One region of the Streptomyces sp. NPDC092369 genome, then DNA from elsewhere that is predicted to be linked to it. Evidence: riboswitches for the same ligand, from Rfam matches in the RefSeq annotation. Region 1 holds a riboswitch; each other region holds the start of a gene.
What was found. A riboswitch is a leader RNA that binds a small molecule or an ion and turns the genes downstream of it on or off. The one in region 1 is predicted to bind cobalamin.

Region 1 (4,152 bases):
AAGGAGGAGAGCGACCCCGAGGTGGCCGCCCTGAAGTCGTCCGCGGACCTGGTGAAGGCGATCGAGAAGGCCGTCAGGTTCTACGAGGAGCCACCCGCCAAGGGCATGACGGTCACCACCCACTGGTCCGACATCCCGCTGAGCGCCGACGACTGGGCCGTGGCGTTCGACGCGGCCGAACCCGGTACTCCGCACAACGAGGCGCGCGAGCAGGTCTGGGAGGAACTGCTCACCCTCCTGATGGAGAAGCACGAGGGCGACGCCCCGACCACCCTGTTGCGCAAGTCGCTGCTCCAGAACCGGGCGCTGCTGACGGCCTTCAACCGCGCGTGGCCGCTGCTCGAAGCGACCGACCTGGTCGGCGATCTGTGGACGGTCCCCGCCTATCTGCGGATGTGCGCTCCCTGGCTGGACCGCGACGACGTCCAGAAGCTGCAGCGCGCGGAGGCCCAGGCCTGGACGGTGTCCGACCTCCCCTTCCTGGACGCGGCACGGCAGCGGCTCGGCGACCCGGAGGCGGCGCGGCGCGAGCGCCGCCACAAGGCAATCCTCGCCGCCCAGCGCGAGCGCATGACCCAGGTCGTCGACAACCTGATCGAGGCCGTGTCCACCTCGGGCGACGACGGTGACGAGGGCATCGGCCTGGTGAAGATGCTGCGTGGCGAGGACGCCCAGGTCAGCCTGGTCGACGAGGCCGAACTGACCACCGTCGACCCGGACCTGCTGGCCGGACCGTTCGCGCACGTCGTCGTGGACGAGGCGCAGGAACTGACCGACGCCCAGTGGCAGATGCTGCTGCTGCGGTGCCCGTCCCGGAGCTTCACCATCGTCGGGGACCGCGCCCAGGCCCGGCACGGGTTCACGGAGTCCTGGCAGGAACGGCTCGAACGCATCGGACTCAACCGGATCGACGTGGCCTCGCTGAGCATCAACTACCGCACCCCTGAAGAGGTCATGGCGGAGGCCGAGCCGGTCATCCGGGCCGCGCTCCCGGACGCCAACGTCCCGACCTCCATCCGCAGCAGCGGTGTCCCCGTCGTGCACGGCCCCGCCTCGGATCTGAACTCGGTCCTCGACACCTGGCTCGCCGCACACGACGACGGCATCGCCTGTGTCATCGGTGATCCCACGTTCCGGGCGACGTCCCGAGTCCGCTCACTGACTCCCGAGCTGTCGAAGGGACTCGAGTTCGACCTGGTCGTCCTCGTCGACCCGGAGAAGTTCGGCGAGGGCATCGAAGGTGCGGTCGACCACTATGTGGCGATGACCCGGGCGACCCAGCAACTCGTGGTCCTCAGCAGCTGAGAACCCCGTCCACGACCAGCGCCGATCCGGTCCCGGGCGGGCCGGATCACCCTCCGGACGGCGGACGCGGCGCTTCGGTCCGCCGCGCCACCCCGTAGGCTGGCCCGTGCAGCTGGTTCGCCCCGTCCGCCAGGCGGGATGCGTCGCAAGAGGGAACCCGGTGGGAATCCGGGACTGCCCCGCAGCGGTGAGCGGGAACGACCGCCGTCATACGCACTGGGCCCACGGAGGGCTTGGGAAGCGACGGCCAGTAGGAGTCCGCCGGGAGACCGGAGGACGTGCCCGCGAGTCCGAAGACCTGCCAACTGCCCGCGTACGGCCGATTCGTGCGCGGACATCCCGGTGACCTCGTGGGCGGGTCGGCGTACATACCAGGCGGACGACCGCGCGGTTCCAACTGCCGCGCGGGGTCGTGACCGCCCGGTTTCGTCACCCTTCGCGCTCGTGTCCCGTCGCCGGGATCTCAGGGATCCATCTCGCGAAGGAGATCTCCGTGACCACCAGGACCGCAGCCGCGGCAGCGCGGGCCACCGTGTACGGCTACCCCCGCCAGGGCCCGAACCGGGAACTGAAGAAGGCGATCGAGGGCTACTGGAAGGGCCGCGTCACCGCCGACGACCTGCGCGCCACGGGCGCCGAGCTGCGTCGCACCAACTGGCGGGAGCTGGCGAAGGCCGGCGTCGACGAGGTGCCGACCGGCGACTTCTCGTACTACGACCACGTCCTCGACACCACCGTCATGGTCGGCGCCATCCCCGCCCGCCACCGCGCCGCCGTCGAGACGGACGCCCTGGACGGGTACTTCGCCATGGCGCGCGGCACCCAGGACGTGGCGCCGCTGGAGATGACGAAGTGGTTCGACACCAACTACCACTACCTGGTGCCCGAGTTGGGCCCCGACACCGTGTTCACCGCCGACTCGACCAAGCAGGTCGAGGAGTTGGCGCAGGCGCTGGCCCTGGGGCTGAGTGCCCGTCCGGTGCTGGTCGGTCCGGTCACCTACCTCCTGCTGGCCAAGCCCGCCCCTGGCGTGCCGGCGGACTTCGACCCGCTCACCCTGCTCGACCGGCTGCTGCCCGTGTACGCCGAGGTCCTCGCCGACCTGCGTGCGGCGGGCGCCGAGTGGGTGCAGCTGGACGAGCCCGCCCTGGTCCAGGACCGCACGCCGGCCGAGCTGAACGCCGCCACGCGCACCTACCGTGACCTCGGTGGCCTCACCGACCGGCCGAAGCTCCTGATCGCCTCCTACTTCGACCGGCTCGGCGACGCGTTGCCGGTACTGGCCAAGGCGCCGGTCGAGGGGCTCGCGCTGGACTTCACCGAGGCCGCCGCCGCCAACCTCGACGCGCTGGCCGCCGTGGGCGGACTGCCCGGAAAGCGGCTGGTCGCCGGCGTGGTCAACGGCCGCAACATCTGGGTGAACGACCTGTCGGCGTCCCTCTCCACCCTCGGCACCCTGCTCGGGCTCGCCGACCGGGTCGACGTGTCGGCCTCCTGCTCGCTGCTCCACGTGCCGCTCGACTCCGCCCGGGAGCGGGACATCGAGCCGCAGATCCTGCGCTGGCTCGCGTTCGCGAAGCAGAAGACGGCCGAGATCGTCACCCTCGCCAAGGGTCTCGCCCAGGGCACCGACACGATCGCCGCCGAACTCGCCGCCAACCGCGCGGACTTGGCCTCCCGCACCGGCTCACCGATCACGAACGATCCGGCGGTACGGGCCCGCGCCGCCGCCGTCACGGAGGCCGACGCCCGCCGCTCCCAGCCCTACACCGAACGTGCCGCGGCCCAGCGTGCCCACCTCGGCCTGCCGCTGCTGCCGACCACCACGATCGGCTCCTTCCCGCAGACCGGTGAACTGCGCACCGCCCGCGCCGACTTGAGGGCGGGCCGGGTCGACATGGCCGGCTACGAGGAGCGCATCAGGGCCGAGATCCAGGAGGTGATCTCCTTCCAGGAGAAGACCGGCCTGGACGTCCTCGTGCACGGTGAGGCCGAACGCAACGACATGGTCCAGTACTTCGCCGAGCAGCTGACGGGGTACCTGGCCACGCAGCACGGCTGGGTGCAGTCCTACGGCACCCGTTACGTCCGGCCGCCGATCCTGGCCGGCGACATCTCCCGCCCCGAGCCGATGACCGTGCGCTGGACGACGTACGCCCAGTCCCTCACCTCACGACCGGTCAAGGGCATGCTCACCGGGCCCGTCACCATGCTCGCCTGGTCCTTCGTCCGTGACGACCAGCCGCTCGGCGACACTGCCCGCCAGGTCGCGCTCGCCCTGCGCGAGGAGGTCAACGACCTTGAGGCGGCCGGGACTTCGGTGATCCAGGTCGACGAGCCCGCGCTGCGCGAGACGCTGCCGCTGCGCGCCGCCGACCGCCCGGCCTACCTGGCGTGGGCCACGGAGGCGTTCCGGCTCAGCACGGGCGGGGTGCGGCCGGACACGCAGATCCACACGCACATGTGCTACGCCGAGTTCGGGGACATCGTGCAGGCCATCGACGACCTCGACGCGGACGTCATCAGCCTGGAGGCCGCCCGCTCCCACATGCAGGTGGCGCGCGAACTCGCCTCGTACGGCTATCCGCGCGAGGCGGGACCGGGCGTGTACGACATCCACTCGCCACGGGTGCCGGGCACGGAGGAGGCGGCCGATCTGCTGCGCACCGGGCTCAAGGCCATCCCCGCCGAGCGGCTGTGGGTCAACCCCGACTGCGGTCTGAAGACCCGCGGTTGGCCCGAGACCCGGGCCTCGCTGGAGAACCTGGTCGCCGCCGCCCGCAGGGTCCGTGAGGAACTGCACGGGGCCTGACGCCTGGGCCCGATGCCGGTCCGGTCGGCCGGGGA
Region 2 (4,152 bases), on a different contig from region 1:
GCGTGAACGGCGTGGCGCTCGCCGTCTTCATCTTCTTCTTCGTGGCCGTCACGGTCGTCGGCTTCCTGGCCGCCCGCTGGCGCCGGGCCGAGAACGAGGCCAGCCTCGACGAATGGGGCCTGGGCGGACGGTCGTTCGGCACCTGGATCACCTGGTTCCTGCTCGGCGGCGACCTCTACACCGCGTATACGTTCGTCGCGGTCCCGGCGGCGATCTACGCGGCCGGCGCGGCGGGCTTCTTCGCGGTGCCGTACACCATCCTCGTCTACCCGCTGATCTTCACCTTCCTGCCCCGCCTCTGGTCGGTCTCGCACAAGCACGGCTATGTGACGACCTCCGACTTCGTGCGCGGCCGGTTCGGCTCCAAGGGCCTGTCGCTCGCGGTCGCGGTCACCGGCATCCTCGCGACGATGCCGTACATCGCGCTCCAACTCGTCGGCATCCAGGCGGTGCTGGACGTGATGGGCGTCGGCGGCGGTGACGACACCAACTGGTTCGTGAAGGACCTCCCGCTGCTGATCGCCTTCGGCGTGCTCGCGGCGTACACCTACTCCTCGGGACTGCGCGCGCCCGCGCTGATCGCGTTCGTGAAGGACACGCTGATCTACATCGTCATCGCGGTGGCGATCATCTACATCCCGATCAAGCTGGGCGGCTTCGACGACATCTTCGCCAAGGCCGGCGAGGCGTTCGCGCAGACCAACCCGGCGACCGGCAAGCCACGAGGCGCCCTCGCACCGGCCGAGGCCGGCCAATGGACGTACGCCACCCTGGCGTTGGGCTCCGCGCTGGCGCTCTTCATGTACCCGCACTCGATCACCGCGACGCTCTCCTCCAAGAGCCGTGAGGTGATCCGCCGCAACACCACGATCCTGCCGCTGTACTCGCTGATGCTCGGCCTGCTGGCACTGCTCGGATTCATGGCGATCGCGGCCGGAGTCAAGGTCAGCAACGGACAGTTGGCGATCCCGCAGCTGTTCGAGGACATGTTCCCGGACTGGTTCGCGGGCGTGGCCTTCGCGGCGATCGGCATCGGCGCTCTGGTGCCCGCGGCCATCATGTCCATCGCGGCCGCGAACCTCTTCACCCGCAACATCTACAAGGAGTTCATCAAGCCGGACGCCACGCCGGCCCAGGAGACCAAGGTCTCCAAGCTGGTGTCCCTCCTGGTGAAGGTCGGCGCGCTGGTCTTCGTCCTGACGATGGACAAGACGGTCGCCATCAACTTCCAGCTGCTCGGCGGCATCTGGATCCTGCAGACCTTCCCGGCCCTGGTCGGCGGCCTGTTCACCCGCTGGTTCCACCGCTGGGCCCTGCTCGCCGGCTGGGCGGTCGGCATGATCTACGGCACGGCCGCCGCGTACGGAGTCGCCTCCCCCACCCAGAAGCACTTCGGCGGCTCCTCCAAGGAGATCCCGGGCATCGGCGAGATCGGCTACATCGGCCTCACGGCGTTCGTGCTGAACGTGGTCGTCACGGTGGTCCTGACCTTCGCCCTGAAGGCACTGAAGGCCCCGGAGGGCGTGGACGAGACGCAACCGGGCGACTACACGGCGGACGCGGGCGACCCGGGCGTGGCGGTGGAACTGCCGCCGGCCACGGCGGGGACCTCGCACTAGGCGCTCCCGCTCATCGGGCCGCCGGAGGAAATCCGGCGGCCCGTTGTCGTACCCGTCGGGCACACTCGCCTGCATGGACATCGTGATCCGGGCAGCGCGCCCCACCGAATACGAGACCCTCGGCGAGATCACCGCCCAGGCCTACCTCCAGGACGACCTGCTGGCCTTCGGGGACAGCGACTGGTACCTCGGAGAGCTCAGAGACGTGGCCAAGCGGGCGGCCGCCGCCGACGTACTCGTCGCCGCCGATCACGACCGCATTCTCGGCGGAGTCACCTTCGTCGTGGCCGGCACGCACATGGCCGAGCGGGCCGGCCCCACCGAGGCCGAGATCCGGATGCTCGCCGTCGACCGGGCGGCCCGCGGCAGAGGCGCGGGCGAAGCGCTCGTCCGCGCCTGCGTCGACCGCGCGCGAGCCACCGAGGGCTGCACCGGCATCGTCCTGTCCACCCAGCCGACCATGCGCGCCGCCCACCGCATCTACGAACGCCTCGGCTTCGTCCGCGTCCCGGAGCGCGACTGGAACCCCGTTCCGGAGGCCGCCGACTTCGTGCTGCTCACCTATCAGTTGACGTTCTGACACGCTCCGAAGTCGGCACACGACACAACATCTAGGGGTGCTACTACAACCCAACACAAGATGTATGCTCGTGCTCGCTGTCGTCGCAGGGGAATCCGGTGCGAATCCGGAACTGTCCCGCAACGGTGTACTCATGCGTGTTCGCACACGTATGGGCGTCAGTCCGAGGACCTGCCGACAGTGCGCCCGACCGACGTGGTCCGGGTGCCAGACGTCCGGGCCTCGTGGAATGGGCCGGGGACGCGACGCCGTCGTGCGCTCGTGGCTGCCCCCTGCCCTCCGCCAGGCCCCCGTGCCCAGCGAGGGAGAGCCCCACGTGACCATCGCGCCAGCCGACCCGGCTTCAGTCACCGCGCCGGAGACCGACGGCCCCGGTACCGCGTTGCTGCGGATCCTGACCGAGCTGACCGCCGACCTCCCCGACGCCGACCCCGGCCGGGTCGCCGCCGCCGCGCTGCGCGGCCGCTCCGCCCGGGCCGACGAGGCCGAACTGCGCGAGCTGGCCACGGAGGCCGCCGCCGGTCTCATCTCGGAGGACCCCGCCTACTCGCAGGTCGCCGCCCGGCTGCTGACCCTCTCGATCCGCGCCGAGGCCGCGTCGCAGGGCGTGACGTCGTTCACCGAGTCCGTCGCCGTCGGCCACCGCGAGGGCCTCATCGCCGACCGCACCGCCGAGTTCGTCCGCCTCCACGCGGCCCGCCTCGACGAACTGATCGACCGCACGGCCGACGACCGCTTCGGCTACTTCGGCCTGCGCACCCTGCACAGCCGCTACCTGCTGCGCCACCCCATCACCCGCAAGGTCGTCGAGACCCCGCAGCACTTCATGCTGCGCGTCGCGGCCGGTCTCGCGGAGGACGACAGCACCCGCGCCCTGGACGAAGTCGCCGCGCTCTACCGCCTGATGAGCCGGCTCGACTACCTCCCGTCCTCCCCCACCCTCTTCAACTCCGGCACCCGGCACCCCCAGATGTCGTCCTGCTACCTCCTCGACTCCCCACTCGACGAGCTGGACTCCATCTACGACCGCTACCACCAGGTCGCCCGCCTCTCCAAGCACGCCGGCGGCATCGGCATCGCCTACTCCCGCATCCGCTCCCGGGGTTCACTGATCCGCGGCACGAACGGGCACTCCAACGGCATCGTCCCGTTCCTCAAGACCCTCGACGCCTCCGTCGCCGCCGTGAACCAGGGCGGCCGGCGCAAGGGCGCCGCCGCGGTCTACCTGGAGACCTGGCACTCCGACATCGAGGAGTTCCTGGAGCTGCGGGACAACACCGGCGAGGACGCCCGCCGTACGCACAACCTGAACCTCGCGCACTGGATCCCGGACGAGTTCATGCGCCGGGTCAACGATGACGGCGTCTGGTCGCTGTTCTCCCCCGCCGACGTGCCCGAGCTGGTCGACCTGTGGGGCGCGGAGTTCGACGCCGCCTACCGCAAGGCGGAGGCCGCCGGGCTCGCCCGCAAGACCATCCCGGCCCGCGACCTCTACGGCCGCATGATGCGCACCCTGGCGCAGACCGGCAACGGCTGGCTGACCTTCAAGGACGCCGCCAACCGCACCGCCAACCAGACCGCCGAGCCGGGCCACACGGTCCACTCCTCCAACCTCTGCACGGAGATCCTGGAGGTCACGGACGACGGCGAGACCGCGGTCTGCAACCTGGGCTCGGTCAACCTCGGCGCCTTCGTGGTCGGCCGGGACATCGACTGGGACCGGCTGGACGAGACCGTCCGCACGGCCGTCACCTTCCTCGACCGGGTCGTCGACATCAACTTCTACCCGACCGAGCAGGCGGGCCGCTCCAACGCGAAATGGCGTCCGGTCGGCCTCGGTGCCATGGGCCTGCAGGACGTCTTCTTCAAACTCCGCCTGCCCTTCGACTCCCCCGAGGCCAAGGCCCTCTCCACCCGCATCGCCGAGCGCATCATGCTCGCCGCGTACGAGGC
Region 3 (4,152 bases), on a different contig from region 1:
AAATGGAAAACTTCTCGCTGATCCTCGCGATTGTGGTCGTAACCGCTCTCGCGTTCGATTTTACGAACGGTTTTCACGACACCGCCAACGCGATGGCCACCACCATCTCGACCGGTGCGCTCAAGCCCAAGGTGGCGGTGGCGATGTCCGCCGCGCTCAACCTGGTGGGCGCCTTCCTCTCCGTCGAGGTCGCCAACACGATCTCCAAGGGTCTCGTCGATGAGACCGGTATCCGTCCCGAGGTCATCTTCGCCGCGCTGGTCGGCGCGATCCTGTGGAACCTGGTGACCTGGCTCGTAGGGCTGCCGTCCAGTTCCTCGCACGCCCTCATGGGCGGGCTGATCGGCGCGACCGTCGCCTCGGCCGGCACCGGTGCGGTGCACGGTGACGCGCTCGTCACCAAGGTGCTGCTCCCGGCGGTCGCCGCCCCGATCGTGGCCGGTGTCGCCGCGCTGCTCGCGACCCGCCTGTCCTACCGGCTCGGCAGGAAGGCCGACGGCAAGGCCGCCGCGAAGGGCTACCGCGCCGGCCAGATCGCCTCCGCCGGACTGGTCTCGCTGGCCCACGGCACCAACGACGCGCAGAAGACGATGGGCATCATCACCCTCGCCCTGGTCGCCGGCGGCGCCGTCGCCCCCGACTCCGACCCGCCCACCTGGGTCATCCTCTCCGCCGGTCTCGCCATCGCGCTCGGCACCTACCTCGGCGGCTGGCGGATCATCCGCACCATGGGCAAGGGCCTGACCGAGCTTCAGCCGCAGCAGGGCTTCGCCGCCCAGACCAGCGCGGCGACCGCCATCCTGGCCTCCTCCCACCTCGGCTTCTCCCTCTCCACCACGCATGTCGTCTCCGGCTCGGTGATGGGCGCGGGCCTGGGCCGCAAGGGCGGCGTGGTCCGCTGGTCGACGGCGACCCGCATGTTCGCCGCCTGGGGCCTGACCCTGCCGGCCGCCGCCCTGGTGGGCGCGCTCGCCGAGTCCGTCACCGACCTCGGCGACTGGGGCACGGCCGTCGTCGCCGTCTTCCTGATCGCCTCCAGCGCCGCCATCTGGAAGCTGTCCCGCCGCGAGGTCGTCGACCACAGCAACGTCAACGAGACCGAGGAGCCGGCCGGCGTGGTGACCACCGCGATCGCCGCCGTGACCCCGCCCCCCGCGGGCCCGGTCACCGACGGCCTGACGGCCACGATCCCGGCGCCCACGACCTCCGCGGCCGACCCGGCCGCCCCGTCGGCCGCCGCCCCCGCCCTCTGAGCCCCGCCCACCCGGTAACGAAGGAATCACCAGCATGCACATCGACTGGGCGACTCTCGGCTCCGTCTTCGGCGTCAGCCTCGTGGTCACCGTGGGCCTCGTGGCCCTGTTCACCCTCGGCGTCGCGGGCCTGTCCCGCCAGGAGAAGGCCACGGCCCAGGGCGGCTCGGCCACCCTCGCGGTGACCGGCGCCTACGTCTGCTTCGCGGCGTGCGCGGCGGCTGTGGCGTACGGGATCTCCCTGATCGTCGCCTGATCGCCGCCCGTCCGTCCGCTGACCTCCGACGGGGCTCGTGTGGGCCTCAGCACACTCTCCCGTCGCAGGTCAGCGGCAAGTTGACGGTTCTTCCAGGCCCGTGGTGGACTGCCGGGGCCAAGTACGGCGGCAAGAGAGGAAGCCGGTGTGATTCCGGCGCGGTCCCGCCACTGTCACCGGGGTAGGTAGTCCCGGGAGCCAGGAACTCTCGCCGTCGCTCTCTTCGAACCAGGGCGCGGACACCCTGAGTGAGGACAATTCGCCATGCGCGGCCGCCTGTTGAGGTCCATCACCCGAGCTCTGCCCGATCCGACGGCCGGCTGAGCCGATGCGTGCCGATCGCGTCTTCGCGTACGGCGCCGCCGCCGGCCTCCTCGGTGACCATCTGCTCGGCGATCCGCGCCGCGGCCATCCGGTCGCCGCGTTCGGCCGGGCCGCCGGTGCCGTGGAGCGGGTGCTGTGGCGCGACCACCGCGGGTGGGGTGCCCTGCACACCGCCGTGTGCGCGGGCGGTGCCATCGCCCTGGCCGCCGTGGCCACTTCGGCCGTACGGCCCTCCCGTACCGCCTCCGTCGCGCTGACCGCCGCCGCCACCTGGGCCGTCGTCGGCGGGACCTCCCTCGCCCGCGAGGCCGGGGTCATCGGTCGTGCGCTGGAGGCCGGGGACATCGAGGGCGCGCGGGCCCGGCTGCCCCATCTCTGCGGGCGCGACCCCCAGGCCCTCGACGCCGACGGGATCGCCCGGGCCGTCGTCGAGTCCGTCGCCGAGAACACCTCCGACGCGGTGGTGGGCGCCCTGGTGTGGGGTGCGGTGGCGGGCGTGCCGGGCCTTGTCGGCTTCCGGGCCGTGAACACCCTCGACGCCATGGTCGGGCACAGGTCGGCCAAGTACCGCCGCTACGGCTGGGCTTCGGCCCGCCTCGACGACGTGGCCGGCTGGCCGGGGGCACGGCTCACCGCCGTACTCGCGACCGTGGCGGGCGACGATCCGCGAGGGGCGGTACGCGCCTGGCGCACTGATGCCGGCAAGCACCCGAGCCCCAACGCCGGGCCCGTGGAGGCCTCGTTCGCGGGGGCGCTCGGGGTGCGGCTGGGCGGGACGCTGTCGTACGGGGGACGGGTCGAGCACCGGCCCGTGCTCAACGGAGCCGGGCGCGCGGTGGCCGTGGACGACATCGACCGGGCCGTACGGCTCTCCCGGCGCGTCGGTCTGCTCGCGCTCGGCGTGAGCGTCGCCGGGCGGCTGCTCACGAAGGGACGCAACTCATGAGCGGCGGCGGGCTGTTGGTCGCCGGGACCACCTCCGACGCCGGCAAGAGTGTCGTGACGGCCGGGATCTGCCGGTGGCTGGTGCGGCAGGGCGTGAAGGTCGCGCCGTTCAAGGCGCAGAACATGTCCCTCAATTCGTTCGTGACGCGCGAGGGCGCCGAGATCGGGCGGGCGCAGGCCATGCAGGCGCAGGCCTGCCGGATCGAGCCGACCGCGCTGATGAATCCCGTGCTGCTCAAGCCCGGTGGCGAGCGGAGCAGCCAGGTCGTCCTCATGGGCAGGCCGGTCGGCGAGATGAGTGCGCGGGGCTATCACGGCGGGCGGCAGGAACGGTTGCTCGGGACCGTGCTCGACTGTCTCGCCGAGTTGCGGGGCACGTATGACGCGGTGATCTGCGAGGGGGCCGGCAGTCCTGCCGAGATCAATCTGCGGCGGACCGACATCGTGAACATGGGGATCGCGCGCAACGCGCGGCTGCCCGTGCTCGTGGTGGGCGACATCGACCGCGGGGGTGTCTTCGCCTCCTTCTTCGGGACCGTCGCGCTGCTCTCGCCCGAGGACCAGGCCCTCGTCGCCGGGTTCCTCGTCAACAAGTTCCGCGGCGATGTGACGCTGCTGGAACCGGGGTTGGAGATGCTCCTCGGCCTCACCGGGCGGCGGACGTACGGCGTGCTGCCCTTCCGGCACGGACTCGGGATCGACGAGGAGGACGGGCTGCGGATCTCGCTGCGCGGGACCGTCCGCGAGTCCAGCACCGCGCCGCCCGTCGGTGAGGACGTGCTGCGCGTCGCCGTCTGCGCGATCCCGCTCATGTCCAACTTCACGGACGTGGACGCGCTGGCCGCCGAACCGGGCGTCGTGGTGCGGTTCGTGGACCGGCCGGAGGAACTGGCCGACGCCGATCTCGTCGTGATCCCCGGAACGCGGGGCACGGTGAAGGCGCTGGAATGGCTGCGGGAGCGGGGACTTGCCGACGCCCTGGTCCGCAGGGCCGCCGAGCAGCGGCCGATCCTCGGTATCTGTGGTGGTTTCCAGGTCCTCGGCGAGCACATCGAGGACGAGGTCGAGAGCCGGCGCGGACATGTGGACGGGCTCGGGGTGCTGCCCCTGCGGGTGCGGTTCGCGCGCGAGAAGACGCTCACCAGGCCGGTGGGGGAAGCCATCGGCGAGACGGTCGAGGGGTACGAGATCCACCACGGTGTCGCCCAACTGAACGGCGGCGAACCCTTCTTGGACGGCTGCCGGGTCGGTCAGACCTGGGGCACGCACTGGCACGGCTCGCTGGAGTCGGACGGATTCCGGCGGGCGTTCCTGCGCGAAGTGGCGGCCGCCGCGGGGCGCCGGTTCGTGCCCGCCGCCGACACCTCGTTCGCC

Region 2: it holds a riboswitch for cobalamin, as region 1 does, so the genes downstream of both, ACIQI8_RS19745 (ribonucleoside-diphosphate reductase subunit alpha) here and metE (5-methyltetrahydropteroyltriglutamate--homocysteine S-methyltransferase) in region 1, are expected to answer to the same signal.
Region 3: it holds a riboswitch for cobalamin, as region 1 does, so the genes downstream of both, ACIQI8_RS09965 (cobalamin biosynthesis protein) here and metE (5-methyltetrahydropteroyltriglutamate--homocysteine S-methyltransferase) in region 1, are expected to answer to the same signal.

The regions. Positions count from the first base shown of each region.
Region 1 is NZ_JBIVQP010000001.1:744,645-748,796, forward strand. Features, by position in the region: gene helR (RNA polymerase recycling motor ATPase HelR) at 1-1,305, shown strand, start outside; cobalamin riboswitch at 1,402-1,626, shown strand; gene metE (5-methyltetrahydropteroyltriglutamate--homocysteine S-methyltransferase) at 1,799-4,117, shown strand.
Region 2 is NZ_JBIVQP010000003.1:626,497-630,648, forward strand. Features, by position in the region: gene mctP (monocarboxylate uptake permease MctP) at 1-1,619, shown strand, start outside; gene ACIQI8_RS19740 (GNAT family N-acetyltransferase) at 1,693-2,199, shown strand; cobalamin riboswitch at 2,247-2,393, shown strand; gene ACIQI8_RS19745 (ribonucleoside-diphosphate reductase subunit alpha) at 2,516-4,152, shown strand, end outside.
Region 3 is NZ_JBIVQP010000002.1:66,112-70,263, forward strand. Features, by position in the region: gene ACIQI8_RS09955 (anion permease) at 3-1,253, shown strand; gene ACIQI8_RS09960 (hypothetical protein) at 1,288-1,509, shown strand; cobalamin riboswitch at 1,577-1,740, shown strand; gene ACIQI8_RS09965 (cobalamin biosynthesis protein) at 1,838-2,779, shown strand; gene ACIQI8_RS09970 (cobyric acid synthase) at 2,776-4,152, shown strand, end outside.